Pseudophaeobacter arcticus DSM 23566: one gene and its partner. The protein of the gene in region 1 interacts with the protein of each later gene in a pairwise test. Links are inferred from orthologs where the notes say so. Each region holds a gene or a part of one and is shown on either strand. Other genes may lie near its edges. The genes, in order: leuS and ligA.

Region 1 (15,874 bases):
TCCTCTGCGCGGCGCCCGGCCCAACGGGAGGCGGGCATCTATGATGCCCAAACGACGGGCGGGAGCCCCCCGCCCGTCAAAAGCGCTACAGATCAAATGTCGCAAAAACTGGCGCGTGATCACTGGGTTTTTCCCAGCCCCGCGCGGCGCGCAGAACCCGGCTGGAATGCGCCGCCTGGCGAATATCTTCGGTGGCCCAGACGTGATCCAGGCGCCGCCCCTTGTCAGCCGCATCCCAATCCTTGGCTCGGTAGCTCCACCAGCTATACAGCAGCCCCTCGGGGATATCCGCCCGGGTGACATCCGCCCAATGTCCTGCCTCCTGCACCTCCGCCAGCAGATCCACCTCCACCGGTGTATGGCTGACAATTTTCAGCATTTTCTTGTGGTCCCAGACATCATCTTCGCGCGGTGCGATATTGAGGTCGCCAACCAGAATGGATTTTTCGGGTCGCTCAGACTTGAACCAGTCCCGCATCTCGCTGAGGTAATCCAGCTTCTGGCCAAATTTCTCGTTCACCTCCCGGTCGGGCTTGTCCCCGCCCGCAGGCACGTAGAAATTATGCACCGTCACGCCATTTTCCAGCCGCCCCGCAATATGGCGCGCATGGCCGAGATTGGCAAAATCCTCTGCCCCGGCCTCCTCAATGGGCAAACGCGACAAAATCGCAACGCCGTTATATCCCTTCTGCCCGCGCGCCACCATATAGGGGTAGCCCAGATCGGCAAAAGCCTGTGTCGGGATCTTGTCCACCGGGCTTTTGCACTCCTGCAGACACAGCACATCCGGTCCTTCCTCGCGCAAGAGTTTCTGCACCAGCCCTTCGCGCAGACGGACAGAGTTGATGTTCCAGGTCGCAAGGGAAAAAGCCATGTAGATGCTCCAATTGGCAGGGGGTATGCCACTGGCTACCACAGTGCTGCGAACCGGAGAAGAGAGCAGCGACGGGATTTTGCCAAACCCGTGCCCACCCCCCCCGTAAGCAGACGAGGCAACATGGCGCCAAAAAAATGGCCGGGCACGAAGCCCGGCCCAGTCCAACAGGGAGGTGCATGTCATGACCCGGACATGCGCGGGATGTGAACAAAAATAAAGATGTGCAAAAGATACGTCTTTGACCTATGTCAAAGGTAAAGACGCTAGCTTATCAGACGGTAGCCACCGGATTCCGTCACCAGAATACGGGCATTAGAGGGGTCCGGCTCAATCTTCTGGCGCAGCCGGTAGATATGGGTTTCCAAGGTATGGGTGGTGACCCCAGCGTTATAGCCCCAGACCTCATGCAGCAGCACATCCCGCGCCACCACCCCATCGGTGGAGCGATAGAGGAACTTCAGAATATTGGTCTCTTTCTCGGTGAGCCGGATCTTGCGGTCATCCTCGGTCAGCAGCATCTTCATCGCGGGTTTGAACGTATAGGGCCCAAGCACAAAAACCGCGTCTTCGGATTGTTCATGCTGGCGCAGCTGGGCGCGGATACGCGCCAGAAGCACCGGGAATTTGAACGGTTTCGAGACATAGTCATTGGCACCGGCATCCAGTCCCAGAATGGTGTCTGAATCGCTGTCATGGCCTGTCAGCATCAGGATCGGTGCCTTGACGCCCTGTTTGCGCATCAAGCGACATAGCTCGCGACCATCGGTGTCGGGCAGGCCGACATCCAGGATCACCAGATCATATAGCGCCTCTTTGATGCGTTCCATGGCGCTTTGACCGCTCTCGGCTTCAAAGACATCAAAGTCTTCGGTCATGACCAATTGTTCGCTCAGGGCCTCGCGCAGATCTTCATCGTCATCCACCAGTAGAATTTTCTTCAGTTGCGCCATGTCGATGCTCTCCCGCCTCTAGATCCTGTTTCCGTGTCTCACAGATGCGCCTCGCCTCTGCAAAGGACAAGATATGCTGCAAAACATTCACGCCGTCGTGTCCGTAGCAAAGGAATTATTTCACTTCTGTTGAAATTGAGCCTAGGAAAGGCCGGTATTTATGTCACCAAGCGCTGGATCTGCTGCATGAGCCTGATGCCCACCATGATCGAATTGCTGGCCCGCGCGCGGGTGGATCTGCGCATGGGGCTGCCAGTCGTCCTTGTTGAAGAGGGTCAGGCCGCTCTCGCCATTGCCGCCGAAAGCCTGTCGCAGGACCGCCTGACCGAGATGCAGGCGCTGGGAGAGATTACCCTGGCACTGACCGCGCGCCGCGCCGAGACCCTGAAGGCGCGCGCCTATGATGGCGATACCGCCCGCATCCGCCTGCCAGCCGCAGCAGATCTGGGTTGGATCCAGGCGCTGGCGGATCCAGCGGACGATCTGAAGGCGCCGATGAAAGGCCCCCTGGTTAGCGCCCGTGAGGGTTCCGCCACGCTGCACCGTCTGGCCATTGCTCTGGTGAAATCGGCGCGGCTGCTGCCTGCTGCGTTGCTCGTGCCGCTGGACAGTGGCGCACAGTTTGCCGTCAGCCATGGGCTTACCCTGTTGCCGCAGGCCGCAGCTGAGCCGCTGATGAGCCAAAGCTCGCCGCTGCATGCTGTCGCTGCGGCCCGCCTGCCGATGCAGGCTGCCGAGGCTGGTCGGCTGCATGTGTTTCGCCCCGAAGATGGCGCCGAAGAACACTACGCCATCGAAGTGGGACGACCTGATCGACACCAGCCGGTTCTGGCACGGCTGCATTCGGCCTGTTTCACCGGCGATGTTCTGGGATCACTGAAATGCGACTGCGGCCCGCAGCTCAACGCGGCGCTGGCGCAGATGGGGGCGACGGGCAGCGGTGTGTTGCTTTACCTCAACCAAGAAGGACGTGGCATTGGCCTGGCCAATAAGATGCGCGCCTATTCGCTGCAGGATCAGGGGTTTGACACGGTTGAGGCCAATCACCGCCTGGGCTTTGAAGATGACGAGCGGGATTTCCGCCTCGGCTCTGCCATCCTGAAAGAGCTGGGGTTTTCCCAGGTGCGCCTGTTGACCAACAATCCAAACAAGATCGCCATGATGGAAAAAACCGGCATCAAGGTCACCGAGCGGGTGGCGCTTAAAGTGGGCAAAAATGCCTTCAACGCGCAGTATCTGGCCACCAAGGCCGCCAAATCGGGTCACATGTTGTGACCACCCCGCCCTATTCTGCAGCAGATCTGATCCTGACCAAACGCGGGTTGCGCTGCGGCGGGCGGCTGCTGCCCTGCAGTATCGGCAAGGGCGGTATCTCACGCCACAAACGCGAAGGCGACGGGGCCACGCCGACCGGGCTGCACCACATTGTCGGCATGCTGTACCGCCCGGACCGCATGGCCAGGCCCTGCACCTGGGCCCGGCCGATTGGCCCCGGTGATCTGTGGTCGGATGACAGCCGCGACAGCTGCTACAACACTCTGGTCACAGCGCCTTATGGATGCAGCCACGAGCGCCTGCGCCGCGCCGACCCGTTGTATGATCTGGTGCTGATACTGGATTGGAACTGGCCCAAGGCCACCCCCGGCAAAGGCTCTGCCATCTTTATCCACCAATGGCGTCGCCCAGGCTATCCGACCGAGGGCTGCATCGCCCTCGCTCGCCGTGATCTGCAGTGGCTGGCTCGCCACATAGAGCCGGGCAGCCGGGTGATTGTCCCAGATCTGGCCTAGGCCCAGTCAGGTTTGCTCATCATCAGGCTTGCTCATCATAGGCACGCGCCCCAAAGATGGCTGAGCCAACCCGCACATGGGTTGCCCCATGGGCAATCGCCTGCTCAAAATCTCCGCTCATCCCCATGGACAGCCCCGCCAGCCCATTGCGGGCGGCTATCTCTGCCAATTGGGTGAAATGATCGGCTGCGACCTCTGCCACCGGCGGGATACACATCAGGCCTTTGACCGGCAGATGCAGCCCGCGACAGTCCGCAACAAAGCCATCGGCCTCCTCGGGCAGGATGCCGGCCTTTTGTGGTTCGGCTCCGGTATTGACCTGAATGAACAGATCCGGGCAGTGGCCCAGCTCCTGCGCCAGCCGGGCAATACTCTTGGCCAGTTTTGGGCGATCCAGCGTATGGATAGCGTTGAAAAGCTCCATCGCCTGACGCGTCTTGTTGCTTTGCAAGGGGCCAATCAGATGCAGATCCAACCCGCTATAGGTCTGGGCAAAATCCGGCCATTTGCCCAGGGCCTCTTGTACGCGGTTTTCGCCAAAGCACCGCTGGCCTTCGTCCAATACCGCGGCCACCCGCGCGTTTGGCTGGACCTTGGACACGGCGATCAGCGTCACCGATCCTGCGGGACGGTCTGCAGCAGCCTCTGCCGCTGTGATACGGGTTTTGATTTCTTGCAGCGACATTTTGCTCTCTCCGGTTTTGACGCCAGAACAACACTGTTTGGCGGCAAATGTTAAGAGCCAAACGAAAAGGGCGAGCTCTGTTAAGAGCCCGCCCCCAATTCACGCTAAGCGTAAGTTCAGCTTAGAAGCTGAAGTATACACCAGCCTGGAACGAGTTGTCGTTGTCTGCTTCGTCAACATAGCCAGCAACAAAGGTAGCGCCGCCACCCAGGTCGTACTGGTAGTTGATGCCGAAGGAGGTGCCGTCGGTTGCGCGAGCGTTTGCACCAACAGTGGTTGCACCGGTAACGGTGGTATCAGCCAGCAGAGCTGCGTCAACGTCGGTGTTGTTCACCCAGAGAACCAGGTTGGAAGCTGCGCCGATGTCCATGTTACCTTCCAGGGTAACAGAGTCAGCAACGTCGGAGGAACCGTAAGCGATTTTGGCGCCGAACTGACCGAAGTCACCACCAGCGGCGAGGAAGTACATGCCGTCGTTTGCGTCGATAACGACACCGCCGGAAGTTGTGTAGGTGGCAGTGTTGTCAGCAGCTTGGTAAGCAGCGGTGACATAGTAATCGGAGAACGAGTATGTCACCATGACTGCGGTGCGCTGTTCGCCGTTTGCTTCACCCAGAACGAGACCACCGTTACGCTGGCTGTAGGAGATGTGACCAGTGAAACCACCAACCGAGTACAGAGCTTCGATGCCGTTTGCGCCCATGCCGTCGGAATCATATGCATCCCAGTTAAAGCTAGTGCCAACGGAACCAGCTGTACCGGCTGCGATGGAAGCAGCGGAGAAGCTAGAAGATTTGATGGCCAGCGAGTGGAAGCCTTGGCCGTCGATGCCTGTACCAGCGGAACGAGCGCCAGTTACATACAGACCAGGTGCGTTTTCAACAGCACCGATGATGTTGCCAACGTTGACAGCCAGGCCGCCGTAGGTCACGCCAAAACGTGCGCCGTTGAAGCCGTTGTCGCCACCGGCACCAGCACTTGCGCCTGGGTTGCCGTCACGGCTTTCGGACTGCATACGAACGCGAGCGTTGAAGCCAATGCCGCCGTCAGATTCGGTGGACATGTCGACCTGCAGACGCAGACGGCTGGTGATGTTGGTTTCGGAAACGCCAGCAACACGCTCGTTGGCGGAGTTGTAGTCCAGACCAAAGCGGCCGTAACCGGACAGACGGACGTCAGCAGCTGCCATGCCGGCAGTGGCGATCAGCGCGGTAGTCGCGAAGAGAACCTTTTTCATCGATTTTTCCCTCGGTTTTCAATTCTGATGCCCAAACCGGGGAATCCGGTGTGGGTATGACAAGGGGTTTCGCTTTTTCACCCCCGTTTTGGCAAGAGCGGCCCAACTGCCAGCCAGCATTGCTCTTTCGGATGGTGCAGCTTTGCCACAGTCTCAAGCCTGCCCCGGCTCTTCCCACTCTGAATCCGCCTGATTTGCGCGCTGTGCAGCGCGTTCATCAACAACTATCCGCGCAGCACCCATGATAACCAATCTGCCCGTAATTCTCTGCGCCCCATATATAACTGTCCGCCCACACGATTCGCTGGAAGCCAGCGCAGATCGCTAAACCCCTTGCTCCGCAACCCGCCGATACGGTAGGAGTTCCGCAAGATACTGGCCCCAGGAGCGACGATGACACTGCATAAGATAGTTAAGACGACCCTCGTAGGGGTTTTGTGCTTTGGTTTAGCAGCCTGTGGCGGGCGCGCTGACAGGGGTGCGTCCCGTGGAACAGCGCCCCAAGAATTCAACAACGACGTCGATGCGGCCGGAAGTAAACGGTCATCGATCTGGGATCTGTTCGGCGGCACGCCGGATCAGAAGGTTCAGGTGAACCGCTACCTGTGGAATGCCACTCTGGATGTTCTGGAGTTCCTGCCAGTACAGTCTGTTGATCCCTTCACCGGCGTCATCGTAACCGGCTATGGCACCCCTCCCGGCAGCGGGCGCTCGTATCGTGCCACGGTTCATATCAAGGATCCGGCCCTGGACGCGCGGTCGCTGAATGTCTCGCTGCAGACAAAGGGCGGACGCCCCGTCAGCGCATCCACCACCCGCGCCGTTGAGGACGCAATCCTGTCACGCGCCCGCCAGTTGCGCATCGCCGACAAGAACCTCTGACCTCCGGCGACGAAGCTCTGGAACAGAGATCAAAACAACAGTATTACATGCGCCGGGTCACCACCCGGCGTTTTCATTCTTAAAGGACCTGTCGTGATGTCGCGCTACGCTGCCACCGAAATCGAAGAAAAATGGCAAAAGGCCTGGGATGAGGCCGGTATTTTTGAGGCCAAACGCACACCTGGCAAAGAGAAATACTACGTGCTCGAGATGTTCCCCTACCCATCGGGGAAGCTGCACATGGGCCATGTGCGCAACTACACCATGGGCGACGTGGTGGCGCGTTATAAGATGTCTACCGGACATAACGTATTGCATCCAATGGGTTGGGATGCCTTTGGCATGCCCGCTGAAAACGCCGCCATGGCCAGCGGTGGCCACCCCAAGGACTGGACCTACGCCAATATCGCCGCGATGAAAGAGCAGATGAAGCCCCTGGGCCTGTCGCTCGACTGGTCGCGCGAATTTGCCACCTGTGACGAAGACTACTATGGCCAGCAGCAGGCTCTGTTCCTGGACTTCCTCGACAAGGGGCTGGTCTACCGCAAAAACGCCGTGGTGAACTGGGATCCGGTTGATATGACCGTTCTGGCCAACGAACAGGTCGAAGGCGGCCGTGGCTGGCGCTCGGGCGCGCTGGTGGAACGGCGCGAGCTGACCCAGTGGTTCTTCAAGATCTCTGACTACTCGGAAGAGCTGCTGAGCGCGCTGGACACATTGGACAACTGGCCCGCCAAGGTGCGCCTGATGCAGGAAAACTGGATCGGCAAATCCCGCGGGCTGCAGTTTGGCTTTGAGCGCACAGATGGCGGCGCACCGATCGAGGTCTATACCACCCGCCCCGACACCCTGATGGGCGCCAGCTTTGTTGGTATCTCGCCCGATCACCCCATTGCCAAAGAGCTCGAAGCGAACTCTCCTGAAGTGGCTGAATTTGTTGCGGAATGCCGCAAGGGTGGCACCACCGAAGAGGCCATTGAGACGGCTGAAAAGCTGGGCTATGACACCGGCCTGCGCGTCAAACACCCACTGAACCCGGATTGGGAGCTGCCGGTCTGGATCGCCAATTTCATCCTGATGGATTACGGCACCGGCGCGGTCTTTGCCTGCCCGGCACATGACCAGCGCGATCTGGATTTCTGCCGCAAATATGATCTGCCGGTGACAAACGCCTTCTTTACATTGGATGACGCAACACCGGTTGCGAACGAGGCTCTGGTGCCTGCAAAATCGGAAAAGGTCCGCTGGGTTGATCACTTTGCCGGCCTCACCGAGGCCACCGGCGAAGAGGCCATCAACACCACCGTTGATTTTGCCGAAAAGGCCGGCTGGGGTGAAGGTGTCACCAAGTTCCGTCTACGCGACTGGGGCCTGTCGCGTCAGCGCTATTGGGGCTGCCCGATTCCCGTGGTGCATTGCGCCGATTGCGGTGTGGTGCCCGAAAAGAAAGAAAACCTGCCTATCGCCCTGCCCTATGACGAAGACGGCAAGGCAATTGATTTCTCGGTGCCCGGCAACCCGCTGGATCGCCACCCCAGCTGGCGCGACTGCGCCTGCCCCGCCTGTGGCAAACCGGCCCGGCGCGAGACTGATACCATGGACACCTTTGTGGACTCCTCGTGGTATTTCACCCGCTTTACCGCGCCACATGCCAAAACACCCACAGTTCTGTCCGAGGCCGAATACTGGATGAATGTGGATCAGTATATCGGCGGCGTCGAACATGCGATTCTGCACCTGCTTTATGCGCGTTTCTTCTCGCGGGCGATGAAGATCTGCGGCCATCTGCCCGAGGGCGCCGAAGAGCCCTTTGATGCCTTGTTCACCCAGGGCATGGTGACCCATGCGATCTACCAGAGCGAAGGCGCCAATGGTCGTCCGGTTTATCACTATCCCGAAGAAATCGAACTGCGCGACGGTAAAGCCTTCCTCAAAGAGGGCGGCGCGGAGGTAAAAACCATCCCTTCGGCCAAGATGTCGAAGTCCAAAAACAACGTGGTCGACCCGCTGTCGATCATCTCTGCCTTTGGCGCCGACACTGCGCGCTGGTTTGTGCTGTCCGATTCGCCCCCCGAACGGGATGTGGAATGGACGGCTGCTGGCGCCGAGGCCGCTTATAAGCACCTGAACCGGGTCTGGAATCTCTGCGACAAGATCGCTGATATGGAACCCGGAACGCCGGGCCAAGGCGACGAAGATCTGCTGCGCGAGATGCATAAAACCATCCGCGATGTGACCCTGGGCATTGAAAGCTTTGGCTTTAACGCCTCCATCGCGCGGCTCTATGGCTTCACCAATACCCTGGCAAAATCCAAGGCCGGTCAGGCAGCGCAGAAACAGGCCATCATGGTGCTGGCGCAGCTGATGTCCCCGATGGTGCCGCACCTGGCCGAGGCCATCTGGGCCTATCAGGGCGGTGAGGGACTGATCACCACAGCCCCCTGGCCCGTCGCGGATGAGGCCATGCTGGTCGAGGACAGCGTCACCCTGCCGATCCAGATCAATGGCAAACGCCGGGGTGAGATCACCGTGGCTGCCGATCTCGACAAAGCAGAGGTTGAAAAAATCGCCCTGGCACACGAAGCTGTGCAAAAGGCGCTGAATGGCGGCGCCCCGAAAAAGGTCATCGTGGTGCCGGGTCGTATCGTCAATGTCGTTGCTTAAACAACCTTTGCTAATCCTCGCGCTGGCCACCTCTGTGGTGGTCAGCGCCTGTGGCTTTACGCCGGTGAATGCGCCGGGGGGCACGGGCGATGCGCTCTATGGGGAGGTGGTCATCACCTTTCCGGACCTGCCCGATTCGACAGGGGACAGAAATGCCTATTTCCTGGTGCGGGATCTGGAGCAGCGCCTGGGACGCACCAGCAGTGGCGACTACCAACTTGACCTGACCCTGACAACCAGCACCGAAGGCCAGGCAATCACCGCTGACAACTCGATCACCCGCTATTCGATCATCGGCGCTGCGGGCTACAGCCTGACCCGCCAATCGGATGGGGTGGTGGTGGCCAGCGGCAGTGAGACCAATTTCACCGGCTATTCCGCCACCGGCTCTACCGTTGAAACCCTTGCCGGGGAGCGCGACGCCTATGAGCGTCTGATGCGCATCCTTGCGGATCAGATCTCTGCGCGCCTGCTGGCCTCAGCGGATCTGACCACGACAGCCGCCGAATGAAGCTTTCGCCGCGTGACACCGATGCCTATTGCCAGCGCCCGGATCCCTCCAAGACCGGGCTGCTGATCTATGGCGCCGATGCCATGCGGGTGGCGCTAAAGCGGCAGCAGATGCTGGCTGCCCTGCTGGGGCCTGGCGCAGATGAGGAAATGCGGCTGACCCGGATGCCCGGCAGCGAGCTGCGCAAAGATCCCGCCCAGTTGTTGGACGCGGTCAAGGCGGTGGGGTTTTTCCCCGGTGCCCGCGCCGTATTTGTGGAAGAGGCCAACGACACCGCCGCCCCGGCGATTCTGGCCGCGCTTGAAGAATGGCAGCCCGGCGACGCGCAGATTATCGTCACCGCCGGTCAGCTCAAAGCCACCTCAAAGCTGCGCAAGGGGTTTGAAAGCCACGCAAATGCCTATGCTACCGGCATCTATGACGATCCCCCCTCGCGGGGGGAGATCGAGCGCATCCTGGGTGCGGCGCAGATCCGCGATGTGCCAAATGACAGCATGTTGGCGCTGACTGATATTGCCAATGACATTGGTCCTGGGGATTTCTCGCGGATGATCGACAAGCTGTCGCTTTATAAACATGGCGACACTGCGCCTTTGTCACTGGAGGATATCCAGGCGGTGGCGCCACAATCGACCGAGGCAGCCCTGGACGATGTGCTGAATGTGGTGGCCGAGGGGCGCACCGCCGAAATTGGCCCCCTGATCAGCAGGTTACAGTCACAGGGCACCAATGCCGTGACACTGTGTATTGGCGCCACCCGGCATTTTCGCACGCTTTACACCGTTACCGCCGATCCCGGCGGTCCCGCGCAGGGCATTGGCCGGTTGCGTCCGCCGCTCTATGGCAAGCGCCGCGACAGGGTGCTGCGTCAGGCGCAGGGCTGGGGGGCAGATCGGGTGCAACGGGCGCTGACAATCCTGACAGATACCGACCTGTTGCTGCGGTCGGCCGGGCAAACCGCGCCCGCCCTAGCGCTGATGGAGCGCGCACTGATCCGGCTGTCGATGCTGGGCCGCGCCCGCTGAGGACGCACGCGCTGCGTCACATGTCCTTTCCAGCCTTGACCTCTCGTCCCCAGGCTTCATCTTGGCGCCAACGTCCAAGAGGGAGAGATCATCATGTACAAAGTTGTCGGAACGCCTATGTCGCGCAGCTTTCGGGTGCTATGGGCCCTGGAAGAACTGGGCCAGCCCTATGAGCTGACCCCAGCCCGGCCGCAAAGCCCGGAAATTTTGCAGGTGAATGCCTCGGGGAAGGTGCCTGCGCTGATAGAAGGGGATGAAGTGCTCACCGATTCGACCGCGATCATCACCTACCTTGCCGATAAACACGGTGGTCTCACAGCGCCGGCCGGCACCCTGGCCCGCGCGCAGCAAGATGCCATGACCCAGCGTTTTCTGGATGAGCTGGACGCGGTTTTGTGGACCTCCGCCCGCCACAGCTTTGCCCTGCCCAAGGATCAGCGTGTGCCGGATGTGAAACCCAGCCTGATGTGGGAATTCAGCCGCAACCTTGACCGGATCGCGCCGCTGATCAAAGGCCCCTTTGTCATGGGGGAAAACTTTACCCTGGCGGATATCGTTCTGACCCATTGCCTGAGCTGGGCCATTGGCGCCAAGTTCCCAGTCGAAAACCAAGCGATGCTGGACTACGGCAAGGCAATGCGTGGGCGGGCGGCTCATCAACGGGTTGCGGCCCTCACCAAGACATAGCCGCCCCGGCCTAGTTGTTACCGGGCCTGTTACCGGACCTGTCACTGGGTCGCGAGATAGCGCGCGGCGCCCTGGCCGGCCCAACGGCCAGTGGCAAAACAGCCCGTCAACAGATAGCCACCGGTTGGTGCTTCCCAATCCAGCATCTCCCCGGCACAAAATGTGCCGGGACGTTTGACCAGCATCAGATCCGGCGTCAGCTCTGACCATTTGAGACCACCCGCGGTCGAGATTGCCTCATCCATGGGACGCAGGCCCGCATGGTTCACCGGTAGCGCCTTGATCAAGGTTGCCAAGCTGGCCGGATCCTGCGGCAGCGGGCGGCCAAATTCCTGCAACAGGGCAGTGCGGGCCGCCCCCAGTTTCAAGCTGCGGCGCAGATGATTGGCCAGGCTGGCCTTGCCACGAGGCCGTGCCAGGCGCTTTGTTATCTCCACACCGGACAGGTCCGGCAGCAAATCCACGCGTAGATCCGCCCCATCGCGCACCGCAGCGCTGACGGTATAGATCCCGCCGCCCTCCAGTCCACGCGCCGAGATCACCGCCTCACCGCGCGACGCAATGCTGCCCGCCTGCCATTTCACGCCCTTCACTGGCTGGCCGTACTGCGCCTGCATGTGGGGTGACCAATCGACCAAAAGACCCGCATTTGCCGGTTTGAAGGGCTCCAGCGAAAGATCCTGCGCCGCCAGAATATCGCTCCAGCCCCCGTCCGAGCCCAGCCGGGACCAGCTGGCGCCGCCCAGCGCCAGTACCGTGCTGCGCGCCTTGATCAGCCGCGCCCCTTCGGGGGTGTCAAAACACAGATCTGCCCCCCGCCAACCGGTCCAGCGCCAGCGGGTCCGCTGGGTCACGCCCAACCCGTCCAGCTGGCCCAACCAGGCGCGCAACAGCGGCGAGGCTTTCATTTTCTCAGGGAAGACCCGGCCGGTGGAGCCTGTAAACAGCACCTGTCCCAACCCCCGCGCCCAGTCCTGAATGGCGCTGGAGTCGAAGGCCGAGATCATTGGCGCCATGGCCTCTGCTGCAGCGCCGAAATGCGGCAACAACTGCGCCAGGGGCTCATCCTTGGTCAGGTTCAGGCCAGATTTCCCTGCCATCAGGAATTTGCGCCCCAAAGAGGGCTTGGCCTCGACCAGCAGGACGCTATGGCCCTGGGCGGCAAGTTCACCAGCAGCCATCAGCCCCGCAGGCCCGCCACCAATCACCACCGCATCCCATACCCGTTCCTGATCCATCCCGGCCTCTTTCCCGCTTTTGGCCTCCTGACTTCAGGAGGGCTCTCTCCCAGCGCACCTAACGAAGGACCGTACAAAAGACGAGGCCTGTGCAGCGGACCTTTAGCTCTGGCACATCTCCAGGATACCGCTGGCGATCTCAATCTTGGCCGCCAGAGAATCCGCCAGCAGGGCCTGGGCCTGTGCCATCAGATCCTCTGGGTCCACCAACCGATCCACCAACCCCCAGGCGCAGGCCTCTGGCGCCTCGATTTTTTGTCCTGCTGCCAGAATCATCTTGGTCCGGGCCGGACCGATCAGCGCAGCCATACGCCCGACATCCGAAGGCTGGGGCAGATAGCCGAGCTTCATCACCGGGTAAAAGACCTTCGCCCCAGGCACCGCCAGACGGATATCGCAGGCCAGCGCCATGCCGTTGGCGCCCCCCGCCAATGTACCGTTCAGCGCCGCGATCTTGAGACAGGGGACCGCCGCCAGCGCCGCTGACAGCCGCTCCCAAACGGTGGAGGTCGCCAGTCCGGCGCGGGCCTCATCCAGGTCGGCACCGGCGCTAAAGACCTTGCCAGCTCCGGTGAGAATCAGCCCGCGCGCCGCCTGCGCCCGACCTGCGATATCGACGAGCTCTTCCAGCATCTCGGTGGTCAGTGAATTGGCCTTTTCCGGCCGGTTTATGGTGACCGTCCAGAGCCCCGCCTCGGATATGTCGAGATTGATCATAGCAGGCCCACCCGGCGACGGATCAGCTCGAGGCGCAGTGAAACCTCATCGCCGAGGAAGTCATCCGCATCCGAGCTGCACATCCACAACAGGGTCTTGGCGGGCCATTCCGCTGGCACGTGGTCTTTCCAGTCAATCTGGCTGACCGGGTTGATGCCGCTGGCTTTGATCTTGCGCTGCATTTCGGTGGCCACGGTTCCCGGCGACAGGCTGAGAACGCGAATGCCATTGCTGGCCTCTTCCAGATGCAGGGCCTTGGTCAGCATCAAAACACCCGCCTTCGAGGTGCAATAACCGCTCCAGCCTTCCAGCGCATTATAGGCCGCTCCGGAACCGATATTGATGATGGTGCCGCCGCCCCCCGACTTCATCAACGGCAGCGCCGCGTGGATGCCGTTAAAAACGCCCTTGATGTTGATATCCATCAATTGACCCCAGGCCGCCGGGTCTGCGTCTTCGATCCGGGCAATCGGGTCGATGACCCCGGCATTGTTGATCAAGACATCAAGGCTGCCAAAGTCCGCATGCGCCTTTTGCAGCGCTGCCGCGACCGCTGCGGGTTCAGAGACATCACAGGCAAAGGCCAGCGCATTTCCGCCGATCTCCTGCGCCAGGGCTGCCAGGCTGTCGGAGCTCCTTGCCAGCAAGGCCAGATTGGCCCCAGCCTGCGCAAAAACGCGCGCCGCATCCGCCCCAATGCCACGGCTGGCACCGGTGATGACCACTGTTTTGCCCTTGATATCCATCAGCTAAATCTCCAAATCCTCTAATGACAAATGTGGTAAACTGCTTAGGGGGAACGGTCCAGCCCTTGGCACCTTGACCCTCATCATGATGCGGTTGACCATATGGACCATTGTATTTGCTTATAAGCAGAAAGGTTATCCTATGACAGTTTCCCTCGCGCGCGGCACGGGCGCTGCTGCGGTTTTGATTTTCTCCGCCCAAGGCGCATTTGCTGATGTCAGCGCCCAGGATGTCTGGTCGGACTGGAAAGCCTATATGACCGGCACGGGCTACACCGTGACAGGCACCGAAAGCCAGTCCGGCAATGTGCTCACCGTCAGCGATATCTCGATGACAATGCCCCTGCCCGAGCAGGACGGCACGGGTGGCGTGACCATGCCGTCAATTCAATTTGTCGAAAATGGCGATGGTAGCGTCAATGTGGTGCTGCCCAAAGAATTCCCGATGACCATTTCTGGCAAAGGCGATGGCGAGACATTCTCGGCAGAGATCCTGTATTCCCATGACGGCAGCCCAATGGTGGTCTCGGGCGATACCTCGGCCATGACCTATGACTACGCCACCGGCCAGGCGACCCTGACCCTTGGCAAAGTCATCGGTGACGGCGAAGAAATGCCCGAAGATGCCTTGAAAGCCTCAGTGGTGATCAGCGATATGGTCGCCAAGACCACAATGCAGATTGAAGGTCAGCGTAGCTACACGCAGACCCAATCGATTGCAAAACTGGCCTATGACATCGCCTTCCAAGACCCGGATTCCGACGATGCGGGCACCATCTCAGGCAGCCTCAGCGACCTCACCGGCACGGCAACCAGCACCATTCCATCCGGTTTGGACAGCCCGGAGATGTCTGATCTGATCAAAGCGGGTCTGAGCATCAATGCCAAGCTCGCCTATACCGGCGGCAATAGCGCCATTGCTGTTACCGGCTCCGACAGCTTTGACATGCAAAGCACCTCTGCCGGCGGGCAGTTTGGTGTCACCATGAGCAAGGACGGCCTGTCCTATGACGTTGGCCAGAACGATATCTCGGTGAATGTCTCCGGCTCAGAAATCCCCTTCCCGCTGGCGCTCACCATGGCAGAAGCCGGCTTCAAACTGTTGATGCCAGTGAGCCAGTCTGATGAGGAACAGGATTTTGGTCTTGGCATCACCCTGCGCGATTTTGCGGTTCCTGACATGCTGTGGGGCATGGTTGATCCCACCGGCACCCTGCCACATGATCCGGCCACAATTGTGCTGGATCTGGCTGGCAAGGGCAAACTGCTGTTTGACATGTTTGACCCGGAATCGATGAAAGCCATGGAGCGTGGCGCTCAAAAGCCTGGTGAATTCAACGCCGTCAGCGTCAAGCAACTGCTGGTGACCGCCGCAGGGGCCAAGCTGACCGGAACCGGCGACTTCACCTTCAACAACGAAGACCTGGTGACCTTTGACGGTATGCCTGCCCCCGATGGCTCCGCCAATATCCAGCTGGAAGGCGCCAATGGCCTGATCGACAACCTGATTAAAATGGGATTGGTCAGCGACAGCGATGCCATGGGCGCGCGGATGATGATGGGCATGTTTGGCGTTCCCGGCGAAGGCGAAGACACCCTGACATCGGAAATCAAGGTCTCCGAAGACGGACAGATCCACGCCAATGGCCAGCGCATCAAATAAGCGCCTCTTCTGCGGAAAATAAACAATCAGGGCCGCCCCGCGCGGCCCTTTTTTGTGCCACACCCTTGCGGCAGCGCGCCGGTCTGGCTAGCTCTTGTAGCAATCCAACTTCAGTAGGTGCCCATGACCCAGTCTCCCCAAGCGCTTTGCCACGCCCTGATTGACGCCGCCAAACGAGCCGGTGCCGATGCCGTTGATGCCA
Region 2 (15,682 bases), 2.4 Mb from region 1 along the record:
CCGGGCCTTTGACCTCCGGCAACCTTGGCCAGGCCATCCAGGCCGAAACCGGCGCCGAGGCCCTTGCTTTCTTTGATGCCATCGCGCCAATCATCTATGCAGACAGCATTGATATGTCACAGGCCTGGATGCAGTCCCGCTATGACAAGGGCGAGACAGAGGCAGAGCGCACCGCCTATCTCAACTGCCCGATGACCAAAGACCAATATGAGGCCTTTATCGACGCGCTGCTCTCCGCTGATAAGACCGAATTCCACGAGGGTGAAACCGCCGGCTATTTTGATGGCTGCCTGCCGATCGAGGTCATGGCGGAGCGCGGCCGCGAGACCCTGCGCTTTGGCCCGATGAAACCCGTTGGCCTGACCAATCCACATCAGCCGGATGTCAAAGCCCATGCCGTGGTACAGCTGCGCCGCGACAACGCGCTTGGCACCCTGTTCAATATCGTCGGCTTCCAGACCAAGATGAAATATGGCGCCCAAACCGAGGTGCTGCGGATGATTCCCGGTCTGGAAGAAGCCAATTTTGCCCGGCTTGGCGGCATCCACCGCAATACCTTCCTCAACTCTCCGACCCTGCTCGATGCCCAGATGCGGCTGAAATCCAAACCCCACCTGCGCTTTGCCGGCCAGATCACCGGGGTCGAGGGCTATGTGGAAAGTGCGGCCATGGGTCTGCTGGCCGGTCGCATGGCCGCCGCCGAGATCCTCGGCCTTGAGCTGCCAGAAGTACCACAAGACAGTGCCATGGGCGCGCTGATCCATCACATCACCGGCGGTGCCGAGGCCAAGACCTTTCAGCCGATGAATGTGAACTTTGGCCTGTTCCAACCGGTCGAGGGCCTGAAAGGGGGGCGCCGTGGTCGCAAGGACCGCTACAAGGCCTATACGGATCGCGCCAAAGCGGCCTGGACCACCTGGCTGGAAAACTTCGCCTGAACACCTTTGCCTGAACAAACCCAATGGGGGCAGATCCCGTGACCTTCATCACCCGCTTTGCCCCCTCGCCCACTGGCCCCTTGCACCTGGGCCACGCCTACTCCGCCCTACTGGCCCATGACATGGCCATGGCTGAGGGGGGCAAATTTCTGCTACGGATCGAAGACATTGACCAATCTCGTGCACGCCCCCAGTGGGAAGCACAGATCTATGAAGATCTGGAATGGCTTGGATTGTGGTGGCCCAAACCGGTAATGCGCCAGTCAGAGCGCCAGTCAATCTACGATGAGGCTCTGGATCGTCTGTGGCAGTTGGGTCTCCTCTACCCCTGCACCTGCAATCGTAAAGACATCGCCGCCGCAGCTGCCGCCCCGCAGGAAGGTTCGCCTCTGCTGGGGCCAGACGGGGTAATCTACCCCGGAACATGCCGGGGGCCATGGGAACAGGTCTTTTCTGATCAGCACCAACGCCCTCAAAATGTTCCCCTTAGGCTCGATATGGAAAAAGCGATCGGCATGGTGCCCGGCCTGTTTCAGAATCGCATAGTGCCCGGAAAGTCTTTTGCTAGCTTTGGCAGTTTTCTGGAGACTGGAAACGGATCGAATGGCGAACGGGGTCTCGTTGAATTCACCCCAGATAACATGGTTAAGACTATCGGCGACGTTGTTCTTTCCAGGCGCGGCATGGGAACCTCATACCATCTATCAGTGGTGTTGGACGATGCGGCCCAGGGCGTGAACCACGTCATTCGGGGTCAGGATCTCTTTGAAGCAACGCGAATACATATATTGCTTCAGGCCCTGTTGAACCTTCCCCATCCAACCTATCACCACCACCGCCTGATCCGCGATGAGGCGGGCAAACGGCTCGCCAAACGCGATGATGCCCGTGCCATCGCCAAATACCGGCGCGACGGCGCCAGCCCCAAAGACATCCGCCAATTGGTGGGCCTGGACTAACCTCCAGCCCCTCTTTCATCTTGCCCCAAATACCTCCGCCGGAGACAGCGGCGCGCCAGCGCCGCCCTTTTCCCTTGGTGCGCCCTAGATCATCGGCGCCATCAACTCCTGTTCCGCGCCGTCACGAACAGCCGTGTAAAAACAGCTGCGCCGGTTGGTGTGACAGGCAGGCCCCACCTGATGCACCAGGGCCAACAGACAATCACGGTCGCAATCCAGGCGCAGGTCCACCAGGGTTTGCACATGGCCCGAACTTTCCCCCTTGACCCAAAAGGCCTGGCGTGAGCGCGACCAATAGGTCACCTTGCCGGTTTCCAGCGTTTTGGCAACGCTTTGCGCGTTCATCCAGGCCATCATCAGCACTTCACCGCTTTGCTCATCCTGGGCGATACAGGGGATCAACCCGGCAGCGTCATACTTCAGGCTATTGTGATCAAAGGACATTATAAAAACCTTTTGCATCTTGCATCTGCCTCCCTATGTATGGGGAAGAAACACCAAGGGAAAGCCCAAGGCAGCCAATGTCCAGCGAAACAGATCTGATCAAACTCTATTCGTCCCGCATTCTGGCGCTGGCCGCCGATATTCCATTTCTGGAGCGGTTGGAAAACCCCGATGCCACGGCCAAAAAGCGCGCGCCGCTTTGTGGATCAACCGTCACGGTTGACCTCAACATAGAAGACGGACGGATTGCCGAATTTGGTCAGGATGTCAAAGCCTGCGCTCTGGGTCAGGCCTCTGCCTCGGTTGTTGGACGAAACATAATTGGACGCTCTCTTGCCGAGGTGGAAACCGCGCGGGATGCGCTGAAAGCCATGCTAACCGACAACCAGCCAGCCCCCAAAGCCCCCTTTGCGGAACTGGAAGTCCTTATTCCGGCACGCGAATTCAAAAACCGCCACGCCTCGATCCTGCTCTGCCTTGAGGCCAGCCTGGACGCGTTTAAAGTCGCTTTGCAGAAAAACTGCGCTTAACCACACCTTTATTTTATTCAAATACGATGGGCCCGTTAATCTAACACGGGCCCAGAACATGCAGTCAAATGTCTCTCAAATGGCAACCAATGCCCCAGCGCCAGGTCCTGGTGCTGCGCTCATCGCCGGTCAGGATCATGCGGCTGACAATCCGCAACTCAATCACCTGACCCAGATCTCCTCGCAGCTTGGCTTTGAGATCGTGGATATTGCCGGTTTTCTGGACCTGATGGATCAAAAATCGCAGCGCCAACTAGCCGCTCTGCAGCAACTCACCCAAGAGGCTGATCAGGTTGTCACCTCAAATGGTCAGGTTCTTGATACCATCCAGACGGTATCGATCACCACCGAACAAACACTCCAGTCCGTTCAGGCCTCGGTGAAATTTGTGCGCGACAACAGCGGCCGCAGTCAGGAAGTCGCCGAATGGGTGAACGATCTGGAGCAACGCACGGATCAGATTGGCGATACCGTGGATGCGGTCCGCAAAAACAACGAGATGATCACCAATATTGCCGCGCAGGTGAACATCCTGGCCATCAACGCCAAGATCGAGGCCAGCCGGGCGGGGGATGCCGGGCGCGGATTTGCCGTGGTCGCGGAGGCGATCAATGATCTGTCCAAACGCACCCAGACGGCGGCGCGGGAGATTGGCAATAATATCGAAAACCTGTCCAACTGGGTGACGCTCCTGCACGATGAAACGGTCAAGGTTGCACGGTCCGCCGAAAAAATTCTGGGCCAGGCCAGAGAGACAGACAGCTCTCTGCAGAGCATTGAAGAAAAGGCCACCGAGGTAAACACACAGACCGCCCGGATCCTCAGCGAGGCGGCTCTGGTTAAAAACGCCGTGAGTAGTTTTGCGCCAAATATCAACCGCATAGGGAAATCCGTGAAGGAGACCACCACGGGCATTCATGACACCCATACCCGGGTTGAGAATTTGATTTCCTCTTCCGAACAGCTGGTACAGGGCACCGTCGCCCTGGGCGGCCAGTCCACCGACAAGAGGTTCATTTCTTATGTGACCGAGCTTAGTCACAAGGTCAGCGAGATTTTTGAAACGGCCTTGGCGGCCGGAAAAATCTCGTCAAATGCATTGTTCGACAAAAACTACCGGCTGATCCCAGGCACCAATCCAGAACAATACACCACAGGTTTTCTGGCCCTCACCGATGCCACGCTGCCGCCCCTGCTAGAGGCTGCCTTGGATTTTGATCCGCGCGTGGTTTTTTGTGCCGCGATTGACACCAACGGCTATCTACCAACCCACAATAAGGTCTTTTCCCATCCCCAAGGCCCCGATCCCGACTGGAACACTGCCAATTGCCGCAACCGACGGATCTTTGACGACCGTGTGGGGCTCAAAGCCGGGCGAAATTCTGAGCCATTCCTGATGCAGGTCTACCGCCGGGATATGGGGGGTGGGCATTTTGTCATGATGAAGGATCTGTCCGTGCCTGTCTTTGTCGGCACCCGGCACTGGGGCGGCCTGCGCATGGGGTTTAAATCCTAAGCGACCCCGGAAATCTGGTAAAAAGGCATCTGGAAAAAAAAGCCGCCACTCATCCGGGCAGATGGTGGCGGCAGGAGATGCGTCTTCATGCGGGGTTCAGGCACGCAAACCGGTTGTTAGGCGCAACCGGGCGGAAAGATCAGGCGGGGATCCAAAGGCATCGGGATGGATGCCAGCGCACATGACATAAAGACAGCAGGCAGAAATTAGATAGGGGTTCAGGGCCAGGTAAAAAGGTCTCCTCGATCACGACAGCGCGACTACATAAATCCCGGCAGGTGAAGGGCAACAACAAGCATAACAATCAGGGCAACAGCGCCAATAGCATCCTGTAGCAGGGTGGATTGGGCATTGTGCAGGGTTGTCTTCAGTTGGGTCATCATCAGATTTATCTCCACTACTCTCTGTCGGGGTCCAGGTTTTCACCGCGCCGCTCTTTGTCGGTCTTGTTGCCCTTTTGTTCTCACTTTACGCCCATCCTGTAAAGAACTTTTTGAGAACATTTGCGAACTTTTTTGGAACTTCAGAGTGGAGGTTTCGATAAATCCAGCCTAACCGACTGAAATTAAACGAATAGCCTGATCCTGCTTCATCAGCCAAAGGAGAACACGCGCGGCACGGCCTCGGGCGCTGTCCAGACCGGGATCCATCGCCAACAAAGACCGGGCATCGCTCTGCGCAACGGCCATCAAGGGCGCTTGGCGTTCAAGGTCGGCGATGTGAAAGCGCGGCAATCCAGATTGGGCGGTGCCAATCACATCGCCCGCGCCGCGCATCTGCAGATCCGTTTCAGAGATTTTGAAGCCATCTTCGCTCTCGCGCAGGACCTCCAACCGGCGCCGCCCGCCTTCGGACAGGGGCGGTTGATACATCAAAAGACAGGTTGATTCCGCGCTTCCACGTCCAACCCGCCCCCGCAGTTGGTGCAATTGCGCCAGCCCAAAAATCTCGGCGCGCTCAATCACCATGATCGAGGCATTGGGCACGTTCACCCCCACCTCAATCACGGTGGTTGCCACCAGAACCTTGGTCTCTCCCCGTTGGAAGGCCGCCATGGCCGCGTCTTTTTCGGCTGGGGGCATCTGGCCATGTACCAGACCGACAATGCCCTCGCCCAGAGTGGCGCGCAGATGTTTAAAGCGTTCTTCAGCGGCGATCAGGTCCATCACCTCGGACTCGCCCACCAGTGGACAGACCCAATAGCATTGGCGACCTTCGTCGATTGCCCGCTGCAGATGGTTCACCACCTCCTGCATGCGTTCGGTGCTCAACACCGCAGTTTTAACCGGTTTACGCCCGGGCGGTTTTTCATCCAGCACCGAGACATCCATATCGCCATATTGCGCCAGCGCCAGCGAGCGCGGGATTGGCGTGGCCGTCATCACCAGAACATCGGCACCTTTGCCCTTTTCCGCCAGCTCCATCCGTTGACGCACACCAAACCGGTGTTGTTCATCGACAATTGCCAGATGCAGCCGACGGAACACCACATCCTGTTGAAACACCGCATGGGTGCCAACCAGGATCTGGATATCGCCAGCTTTCAACGCCGCCAGCTTGGCACGCCGTTCAGCGCCCTTGTCGCGGCCGGTCAGCAGCTCAAGCACCACCCCGGCCTGTTCAGCAAGCGGCCGCAGCCCCGCATAGTGCTGCTGTGCAAGGATGCCGGTTGGTGCCATCATCACGCCCTGCCCACCGGCCTCAACCGCGACCAATAATGCCATAAAGGCCACCAGGGTTTTCCCTGATCCGACATCCCCTTGCAGCAATCTGTTCATCCGGCGGTCGCTCGCCATATCTGCCGATATTTCTGCGATGGCACGGGTCTGCGCCGCGGTCGGACGATAGGGCAGCGAGGCCAGCACCGGCCCTTGCAAGCGCCCTGTGGCCCGGCTGACGATGCCATGGGATTTACGTTCTGCCTGCCGTGCCAGGGCCAGTGTCAATTGATGGGCAAACAATTCATCATAGGCAAGCCGGGTTCGGGCTGGTGCCTCTGGCGACAGGTCACCCAGCCCCTGCGGATGATGGGCAGCAATCAGCGCCTCTTTCCAGGTGGGCCAGCCCTCGCGTTTGACCTGCTCAGCATCTATCCATTCGGCAAGCTCCGGCAGACGCTCCAAAGCGCTGAGCGCCGCCTTGGTCATGGTTTTCTGGGTTACCCCATGGGTCAGCGGATAGACCGGCTCATACTCTGGGATATCCTCGGCCTCGGCCAGGGGAACCATATGATCCGGGTGCACCATCTGGGCAACTCCGTCAAACAGTTCCACCTTGCCCGACACCAGACGCCGCGAACCTTCGGGGCATTGCGCCTCGAGGTACCGGCTGCGTCCGTGAAAGAATACCAGTTGAAATTCAATCTCTTGGTCGCTGACATTAATCCTATAGGCACCGCCGCGATTGCGCGCCGGCTGGTGGCTTCCCACCTCGACCTCCACCGTTGCAATGGCGGGCAGCTCCAGCCCCTTGATGCTGTCGCGCCGACGACGATCCAGTATCGAATGCGGCAGAGAAAAAGCCAGATCCCGCGGCGTTTCCACCCCGATCTGAGCCAGGCTCTGTGCCGTTTTTGGGCCAACCCCTTTAAGGGTTTCGGCTCCGGCAAAGAGCGGAAACAGGATTTCCGGGCGGCCACTCATGTGGCTGCAATCTCCGCCAACCAGCCATCCTCATCCAAGATACGAATGCCAAGCTCGCGCGCCTTTTTCTCCTTTGATCCAGCCCCCGGCCCGGCCACCAGGATATCGGTTTTCTTCGACACCGAGCCAGAGACCTTGGCCCCCAGAGATTCGGCGCGCGCCTTGGCCTCGTCGCGGGTCATCTTTTCCAGCTTGCCGGTAAAGACCACTGTCAGCCCCGCAACCGGGCTTGCCTGCGATGGCACTGCCGGGGCCGAGATGTTCAGATGAGCCACCAGATCATTGATCACTGCGCGCTCCTGGCTATTGGCCAGCGCGTCGGACAAAGACAGGCCAACTGTTGCGCCGATCCCGTCAATGCCAATCAAATCCACCCAGGCCTCCCGCGCTGACGCGGGCACCTGCAAATCTGCCAGTACCGCCTCGCGGGTTTCCTTGATCTTGGCGCGGCGGCCTTCGGTACTGGCCAGCTCCCGCTCCTGATCCTCAGCCTGATCCGCCGCACGATGGGCCAGCGCGGCCGCACGGGCCTCATCCACGGCCTTTGCCAGCTCCTCCCAGCTGCCAAAATGCAGCGCCAGATCCTTGGCTGCGACCTCCCCCACATGTCGAATGCCAAGCGCAAAGATCATGCGCCCGAGCGGAATATTGCGTTTTTCATTGATCGCAGCAAAAAGATTGGCAGCACTTTGATCGCCCCAACCTGGCCGGTTCTTCAGCTTTGCCAACTGGTCCGCGTCCCGATCTGCCAGGGTATAGATATCAACCGGCGTGCGGATCGCCAGATCTGCATCATTGTAGAACGCCTCCAGCTGCTTGGCCCCCAGACCTTCGATGTCAAAGGCTTTGCGGGACACAAAATGCTTTAGTTTTTCAATGGCTTGCGCGGGACAAATAATGCCGCCCGTGCAGCGCCTGACCGCGTCGCCTTCTTCGCGCACCGCCTCGGAACCACATTCAGGGCAGCGGTCGGGAAAGGTAAATTCAATAGCGTCAGCGGGCCGTTTTGCAAGATCGACATCCGCCACCTTGGGGATCACATCCCCGGCACGGTAAATCTGTACCCAATCGCCAATGCGGATATCCTTGCCGCCCCGGATCACCGCACCTTTGGAATCCCGCCCCCGGATATAGTCCTCATTGTGCAGGGTGGCATTTGAGACCACCACGCCGCCCACTGTGACCGGAGCAAGACGAGCAACCGGGCTGAGCGCGCCGGTGCGCCCCACCTGAATGTCAATTGCCTCCAGCCAGGTCCAGGCCAGCTCAGCCGGGAATTTATGGGCGATCGCCCAACGTGGTGTCGTCGAGCGAAACCCAAGCCGATCCTGCAGCGCCAACTCGTTCACCTTGTAGACCACCCCGTCGATATCGTAGCCCAGCGTGGCGCGTTGTTCTTCGATCAAACGGTAATGCGCGATCAGATCAGCAACGGTATCGCAGGTCTTTGTCAGTGGGTTGGTCTGAAACCCAAGCTCGGCCAGGCGCTCGATTGCGCTGATTTGCGTATCCCCAAGGGGAGCAGAGAGTTCGCCCCAGCTATAGGCAAAGAAACGCAAAGGCCGGGCGCGGGTTATTTCGGCGTCCAGCTGCCGCAAAGACCCCGCCGCCGCATTGCGTGGATTGGCAAAGACCTTGCCGCCGCGCTCTGCGTGACGGGCGTTCAGTGCGGCAAAATCTTCGTGGCTCATATAGACTTCGCCACGCACCTCCAGCACATCCGGCGCGCCGGTCAGCTGTTGCGGGATATCCGAAATGGTGCGGGCATTGGCGGTGACATTCTCCCCCGTGGCGCCATCGCCCCGGGTCGCGGCCTGAATCAAAACGCCTTTTTCATAGCGAAGCGACAGGGATAGCCCGTCAATTTTGGGCTCGGCCGTAAAAGCCAGCGGTGCAGCGGGTTCCAGCCCCAGGTAGCTGCGAATGCTGCGGTCAAAATCCGCGACGTCCCCGTCCTCAAAGGCATTGCCCAGCGACAACATCCGCACCACGTGCTGGATCTTGCCAAAACCCGAGCTTGTCGGCGCGCCAACGACATCAAGCTGGGTCGCAATCTCTTTCAGCTGCGGGAAAGCCTCCGCGAGGTTCTGATAGCGTCTTTTGGCTGCGTCATAGGCGGCATCGCTCAGGATTGGCGCATCATTCTGGTGGTAGGCCTGGTCTGCGGCGATGAGCTGAGTTTGCAGCTGCAGAAACTCCGCCTCGGCCTGATCTGGCGAAAGCCCTGCGGGATCTTTTGTTTCGAACTGTTTCACGCGCTGTCCCCGTCGTCCTGGTTTGCCCTAGGTGATAAAACGCAGTTGGTCTCAGGTCCAGTGACCACAGCGCAAGAAAATGCCCCGGCAAAGGTCCTGATCCCAAGACAGCAAAAAACCCGCCGAGGCGGGTTCTTCTTCGCAATGCAAAAACAACTGCGTTAACCTGAATATCACTATACGGACATTTCAAAAAGACCGACACACGCAGACAGAGTTCACCACTGTGCCATTTCGACATGCCATTTCCGGGCTGTAACCGCCGCGATCAGAAATTGTCGCCTCAGGCCCCTACGGCCATGCGGTGACCACCGGACATCTGATCATCCTGCGGGTCCCGCAAAACATAGCCCCGGCCCCAAACTGTTTCGATATAATTGTCACCACCTGTTGCAGTGCTCAGCTTTTTGCGCAGTTTGCAGATAAAGACGTCGATGATTTTCAGCTCAGGTTCGTCCATGCCACCATAAAGATGGTTAAGGAACATCTCCTTGGTCAGAGTGGTCCCCTTACGCAGGCTAAGTAGTTCCAGCATCTGGTATTCCTTACCGGTGAGATGCACGGTCTTGCTGTCCACCTCCACGGTTTTGGCATCCAGGTTAACCGCAATCTTGCCGGTTTTGATGATGGACTGGGAGTGACCTTTGGAGCGGCGGATAATCGCGTGGATCCGGGCCACCAGCTCTTCGCGGTGGAATGGCTTGGTGAGGTAATCATCCGCGCCAAAGCCGAAGCCTTTGATTTTGTTGTCCGTATCGTCGGCGCCAGACAGGATTAGTATCGGCGTTTCGATACGGGCCATACGCAGCTGACGCAGGACTTCGTGACCATTCATATCTGGCAGGCCAAGATCCAGCAGGATCAGGTCGTAGTCATAAAGCTTCGCCAGATCGATCCCTTCCTCCCCCAGGTCCGTTGAATACACGTTGAGGTTGGCATGGGTCAGCATCAACTCGATGCTCTTTGCTGTCGTTGGATCGTCTTCGACCAGTAGAATGCGCATGTTGAAAGTCTCCGCCTGTAACTGTTTCCCTTAGGTTACGTTAACCCTGATCGAAAAAGGTTAATGGCCCGTTACTACAATCCTAAATTTTCAACTTTTACTCAAGTCTTCACTTGATAATGTCCTCAATGTTTACGGTACTCTTTTAGTCGGGTGGTCTTCAGGCCCTCTTCCCCATGGTCTGCGACGGCGGAAATCCAGCTGCGAAACTCCTCCTCGCTCAGCCCATATCGGCGCAGGGCTTCGGTCTGTGGGAGCAACCCATATAGCACGCCGCGCACAACTGCAGCTTTGCGGGAGGCCACCCATCGTCTGGTATTTTCCGGTGGCAAATCAGCTCGTGTCATCGTGCTGCCATCAGGCAACGTCACAGCGCGCGGACCCTCAACTTTCTTCAGGAACATGCCTCTACCCTTATTCGGTGCATCAGTATTTTGTTCAGCTGTAGTTTCTGCCCAGTCTACTTAAGGAGCCATGAACCTGCCCCCTTGAGAGTCTGTAGGATTTTCATATATTCTGCGATGCTTGCCCCCTTGATCTAAGGATTTGCCTGATGGCACTGGATATCGATACACCGCTGAATTCACTTGGCTTTGCCAAACCGCCCTCTGAAACCCGTGTGGTTGTGGCCATGTCCGGGGGTGTCGACAGTTCCGTTGTTGCCGCCGACCTTGCTGATCAGGGCTACGATGTGATTGGGGTGACATTGCAGCTCTACGATCACGGTGCGGCCCTGGCCAAAAAAGGGGCCTGCTGCGCTGGCATTGATATTCATGATGCACGCCGGGTCGCCGAAGAACGCGGATTTCCCCACTATGTTCTTGATTATGAAAACATTTTCAAAGACGCGGTGATCGACGAATTTGCCGACAGCTACCTGGCCGGGGCAACGCCTGTGCCCTGTATCCGCTGCAATGAGCGGGTGAAGTTCAAGGATCTGTTGGAAACCGCCCGCGATCTGGAGGCTGATTGCATGGCCACCGGGCATTATATTCAGCGCAAGATGGGCGACAAGGGGGCCGAGTTGCACAGCGCAGAAGATGCGAATCGCGATCAGAGCTATTTTCTGTTTTCCACCACCCCCGAACAGCTGGACTATCTGCGATTCCCCCTGGGCCATCTGCCCTCAAAGGACGCAACGCGCGCGATGGCGGCAAAATATGGCCTGGCGGTGGCGGATAAGCCGGACAGCCAGGACATTTGTTTTGTGCCGGATGGAAATTATACCTCCGTTATCGAGAAACTACGCCCCGGCGCAGCAGAGCCCGGCGAGATCCTGCACGCAGATGGTCGCGTCCTGGGCAGCCATACCGGCGTTATCCACTACACAATCGGCCAGCGGCGCGGGCTGGGCATCGGTGGCCTGACCGAGCCGCTCTATGTGGTGCGGCTGGATGTGGACAAAAAACAGGTGATTGTCGGCCCCAAAGAGCTGTTGGCAACCCGCACCATCCCGGTGCGCGAAATCAACTGGCTGGGAGATGAGCCCTTTGACAGCCGCACAGAGTGGCAGGTCATGGTCAAGGTGCGCTCGACCCGTCCTCCGCGCGAAGCAATCATTCGCCCGCTCAGCGCCACCACCGCCGAAGTAGAACTGCTGACACCCGAGGAAGGCGTCTCTCCGGGGCAGGCCTGTGTCTTTTACCAATCCGGAAGCAGCCGTATCCTGGGCGGCGGTTGGATCTGGCGCGGCTACTAAGCTTTCAACAGGAAGGTGCTAGGCACAACTATTCTACATGCTACAGTTGCTCTATCTCAGCACTGTAAAGAGTAGAGTTATGACCGCGCCTTCGCATGACACCGCAGACCTCCTGCCTTCTGGCCAGATAACAGGCCAGATAAGTGGCCAGATAACGGGCACAATCATTCGACGTATCGCTGATGAATGTGAGGGAACGGCAAAAGCAAACCATCGTTTGGCCCAGGGGCAATTCCAAACCATTTGGATATTGCTGTTGGGCGGGCTTGTCCTGGTTCTGGTTCTTCCCTTCATCATTCAGAAAATTGACGACCTGCTTTCGACGGATCGGAAACTCGATCCGGCCATCATGGAAGACGCAAAGGCGATTGGCGCCTCGCTACACGCCATTCAACGTGAACAGCAGGTCGGCGAAGACGCGGTCCGCAGCAGATTTGTTGAAATATCATCGCAGCTAGATGAGGCCGGTTTGGAGAACGACCAGCAAAAAACAAAACTGGAAGAAACACTATTGAACCCGCTGACGGTATGGGATGAAACCGGACCCTACCAATACGAAGACATCAGGGTCGCTCTCCACCGCCGCCTGCGGGATGATACAATTGTTGGCCTGGCTTGGGATGGAACCAACAGCCCGGCCCAAGCCGTTCTTATTGAATGGCTTGAGGATGGGACAAATACGTCTCCCTTTCCCAGTTCTGGCGATGAAGACATCCGGTTTGCGGCCATCATACGTCTAGGCACTGGCGATCTCCTGGTTGGGCACAACTCAGGCTTCAAGAGCGGCAAACCTTTCTATCACATCACACAGCAAACCAGCGATGGGTGGCAAGAGGTCCATGCAGGGCCCGGCACTCTGCGCGATATAAAGGTTCTGAAATCCGGGGAGGTTATTGCCTTTGGTTCCAGAAAGATTTCCGAGACCTCTGTTGCGCCTCTACTCCTTGATCTGACAGACCCGAAGGCACCCCAACCTCTGGCGGAGGCGCTTGCCCTGATGCCCCCGAACAGCACGATTTCTGCGCTGTTGCAGCGCGACGATGGCTCGCTGCTGGTATATGGGGCCAGCCTCCTGGCTCTCACAACGTCAAGTGATAGCTTCGCGCTCATGCGCAGTGCCACGGGAGCATGGGGCCTTGCTGATGGTTTCTCGATTGCCGAAAACTCCCCTCTTTTTGCCGGTCACCTTCTCACGCAACTGGTTGCGGGCACTGAATTATCTGAAGGAGAGAAACGCCCTCTGTTTCTGGCCATTGCAACAAACTTTCGAGGGCCAGGGCTATTGCTGTCGTCCTCCAACGGGCTGGCCTGGAAGCGACCACCTGGACAAACATCGACCGAGATCAGCGCGCTGACCTATAGTGAAAAATATGGATTTGTTGCCGCAGGCATCGCAACGACCAGAGGTGGCAAGATCCCGCAGATTTCACATTCCCAGGACGGCGTTTTGTGGCACACCCAAGAGTATGAACGGTTTGGGTCAAAAATTGATGCGCCTTTTACGCTGCTCACATCATTGCCATCTGGCGAAATCCTGGGCAGCAACCCACAGGCAAATTTACTCAGCTTCCCTGCAAAGGGTATTTTTGTTGATACCACCGGACGAGATCAAGAGGACGGGCGTTTGGTGCCCTACTCTTCACTTGTTCCCCCGGGCACAAACCAAATTCTGGACACTCTCGAGAACCTGTCCAGACGTATCACTACGCTGCAACCTCTTCTCAAAGACCAGGAAGAGCTGGTGAACCGGGAAAGTGCATCCTCAAATGTATTGCGCACCTCCATCGACGAATATGAAAAGGTCCGGGTCGCTTTGGATCAGTCGCTGCGCAACAATGAACTGACCCGCCAGATCACCCAAACCGCGACACGGGTGGCCGTTATCGGCATGCTTATCTACCTGGTCCAGATTGTCGTTAATCGCTACCGCTATCTGCAGCGGCTTGCCAGCTTTTATCAGGCCCGCGCTCAGGCGCTTCGCATCCTTGCCGATCAGGGGGATCTGAAGTTGCTGGAGGGGATCACCCTCTCGGATCTGTCCGCTTTGCTATCGCCAGACAGTATTGGCTTTGACTCCGCGCCCGAGGCCCCGACCTCGCAGCTGGTTGCGCTGTTGCAAGCAGGCCTGCGGGCCAACAACAAATAGCGCCCCCCTTAGGGTAAGCGACCGAGCACCGCCCTGGCAGCCCGCAGCCCCGGTGCCTCACCGCCCTGCCCCAAACGCTGCATGGTCACCGCCATCGCCGCCTTTTGCAGCGCGGGAGCCTTGGCCAGCGCGTCCAACTGGGCGGCAATGTTTTCGGCAGTGCAATCGGGGCCTAGGCATTCTGGCACCACGCGGGTCTCACTCACCAGATTGACCAGGGTGACAGTGTCCACCAGGGCCATACGTTTCATCAACTGCCAGGTGAGCCACTGAAACCGGTAGGCAATCACCATGGGTGTTGCATTGGCAGCCAGCTCCAGCGAGACGGTGCCCGAGGCCGCAAGCGCCAGATCTGACGTCGCAAAGGCCGCGCGCTTGATCGCCGCAAAGATCTGCGCATCATGGGCATTGGGGTCCAGAAACAGGGTGTTTTGGGGCCATTCCTCAGCCTGGGCGCGCACCAGATCGGCCACTGGCGCCGCACAGGGAACCACCACCCTGTATCCAGGATGGAAATGCGCAAAGGCTTTCAAAGCCTCCCCAAACACAGGCCCTAGCCGCGTGACCTCGGACCGTCTGGAGCCCGGCAAAGCCAGCACCAGCGGCGCGTCGCCAAGATCAAATCTTGCGCGAAAATTAGAAATCTCGGGATCTGTTGCCAGCGGCTCTGCCACAACCGGATGGCCGACAAAGTCGCAGTCCATCCCCGCCGCTTCCATCAAGGGCGGCTCAAACGGCAGCAGGGCCAAAACCTGATCTATGCACCTGGCCATCTTTACCGCCCGCTTGGGCCGCCAGGCCCAGACCGAAGGGGCAACATAATGCACGGTGCGAATGTCACTGCCTGCCTTGACCAGGCTGGCAACCCGCAGCGAAAAATCCGGGCTGTCGATGGTGATCAAAACGTCAGGTTTCTGGGCAATCACCGCCTCGGCCGTCTCGCGGATACGCCGTTTGAGATGCCGGTATTTTGGCAGCACCTCTGCCAACCCCATGACCGACAGCTCTTCCATGGGAAAGCGCGAGCGCAGCCCCTGCGCTTGCATCAGCGCCCCGCCGATGCCCGCAAAACTGACATCCGGGCGCAACACCTTGAGCCCTGCCATCAAAGCCCCCCCCAGCCTGTCGCCCGAGGGCTCCCCCGCCAGGATAAAGACCCTGAGGCTCACGAGTCGCGCAGCCAGAGAAACAGGCCCAGGCGATCACAGGCCGCGATCACCTCGTCCTGCTCCAGCACAATGACGCCACCTGCCTCCAACACGATTCCCGACAATCCGGCCTTAGCTGCCAGCTCAACCGTCTGCGGCCCAATGGCTGGCAGGTCGGCGCGGCGGTCCTGTCCCGGTTTGGGGGCCTTGAACAAGATCCCCCCCTGGCCATCGGGGCGCTGGCTTAGGCTTTGCAGCATCCAGTTGGTGCCAAAGCTACCTTCCACAGCAATCGCCTGGCCTGCGCGAATGGCGCAGCACTGGCCAATATCCGCTGCCGACATCGCGCCAACCACCTCGGCGCCGCGCTCCGCATCCACCTTGTCGATTGCGCCGGGCTGA

Evidence for each region.
Region 2: the proteins of leuS (region 1) and ligA interact in binary tests that used the Escherichia coli proteins (3 or more experiments, as listed by UniProt). The link is inferred for Pseudophaeobacter arcticus DSM 23566 from one-to-one orthologs.

Annotation. Positions count from the first base shown.
Region 1 is NZ_KI421507.1:3,893,693-3,909,566, reverse strand. What follows is about bases 6,161-9,301. They hold leuS (leucine--tRNA ligase), read left to right. Parts: upstream 6,161-6,517; coding sequence 6,518-9,085; downstream 9,086-9,301. Other genes in these bases: lptE (LPS assembly lipoprotein LptE), read left to right, coding at 9,072-9,301; ARCT_RS0123370 (DUF3576 domain-containing protein), read left to right, coding at 6,161-6,421. Outside these bases: ARCT_RS0123400 (exodeoxyribonuclease III), read right to left, coding at 86-874; ARCT_RS0123395 (response regulator transcription factor), read right to left, coding at 1,141-1,827; ribA (GTP cyclohydrolase II), read left to right, coding at 2,014-3,102; ARCT_RS0123385 (L,D-transpeptidase family protein), read left to right, coding at 3,099-3,617; ARCT_RS0123380 (YggS family pyridoxal phosphate-dependent enzyme), read right to left, coding at 3,640-4,302; ARCT_RS0123375 (porin), read right to left, coding at 4,424-5,539; more of ARCT_RS0123370, read left to right, coding at 5,933-6,160; more of lptE, read left to right, coding at 9,302-9,596; holA (DNA polymerase III subunit delta), read left to right, coding at 9,593-10,621; ARCT_RS0123350 (glutathione S-transferase family protein), read left to right, coding at 10,715-11,308; ARCT_RS0123345 (TIGR03862 family flavoprotein), read right to left, coding at 11,350-12,546; ARCT_RS0123340 (enoyl-CoA hydratase/isomerase family protein), read right to left, coding at 12,649-13,263; ARCT_RS0123335 (SDR family oxidoreductase), read right to left, coding at 13,260-14,009; ARCT_RS0123330 (DUF2125 domain-containing protein), read left to right, coding at 14,152-15,672; ARCT_RS0123325 (TldD/PmbA family protein), read left to right, coding at 15,796-15,874.
Region 2 is NZ_KI421507.1:1,453,645-1,469,326, reverse strand. What follows is about bases 6,656-9,604. They hold ligA (NAD-dependent DNA ligase LigA), read right to left. Parts: upstream 9,285-9,604; coding sequence 7,026-9,284; downstream 6,656-7,025. Other genes in these bases: ctrA (response regulator transcription factor CtrA), read right to left, coding at 9,568-9,604; recG (ATP-dependent DNA helicase RecG), read right to left, coding at 6,656-7,029. Outside these bases: methylenetetrahydrofolate--tRNA-(uracil(54)-C(5))-methyltransferase (FADH(2)-oxidizing) TrmFO, read left to right, coding at 1-938; tRNA glutamyl-Q(34) synthetase GluQRS, read left to right, coding at 962-1,897; hisI (phosphoribosyl-AMP cyclohydrolase), read right to left, coding at 1,982-2,359; ARCT_RS0111005 (iron-sulfur cluster assembly scaffold protein), read left to right, coding at 2,419-2,871; ARCT_RS0111000 (methyl-accepting chemotaxis protein), read left to right, coding at 2,951-4,387; ARCT_RS28800 (hypothetical protein), read right to left, coding at 4,648-4,770; more of recG, read right to left, coding at 4,939-6,655; more of ctrA, read right to left, coding at 9,605-10,287; CtrA inhibitor SciP, read right to left, coding at 10,413-10,691; tRNA 2-thiouridine(34) synthase MnmA, read left to right, coding at 10,841-11,986; ARCT_RS0110965 (hypothetical protein), read left to right, coding at 12,243-14,132; lpxB (lipid-A-disaccharide synthase), read right to left, coding at 14,141-15,301; ARCT_RS0110955 (LpxI family protein), read right to left, coding at 15,298-15,682. UniProt on the Escherichia coli protein: DNA ligase that catalyzes the formation of phosphodiester linkages between 5'-phosphoryl and 3'-hydroxyl groups in double-stranded DNA using NAD as a coenzyme and as the energy source for the reaction.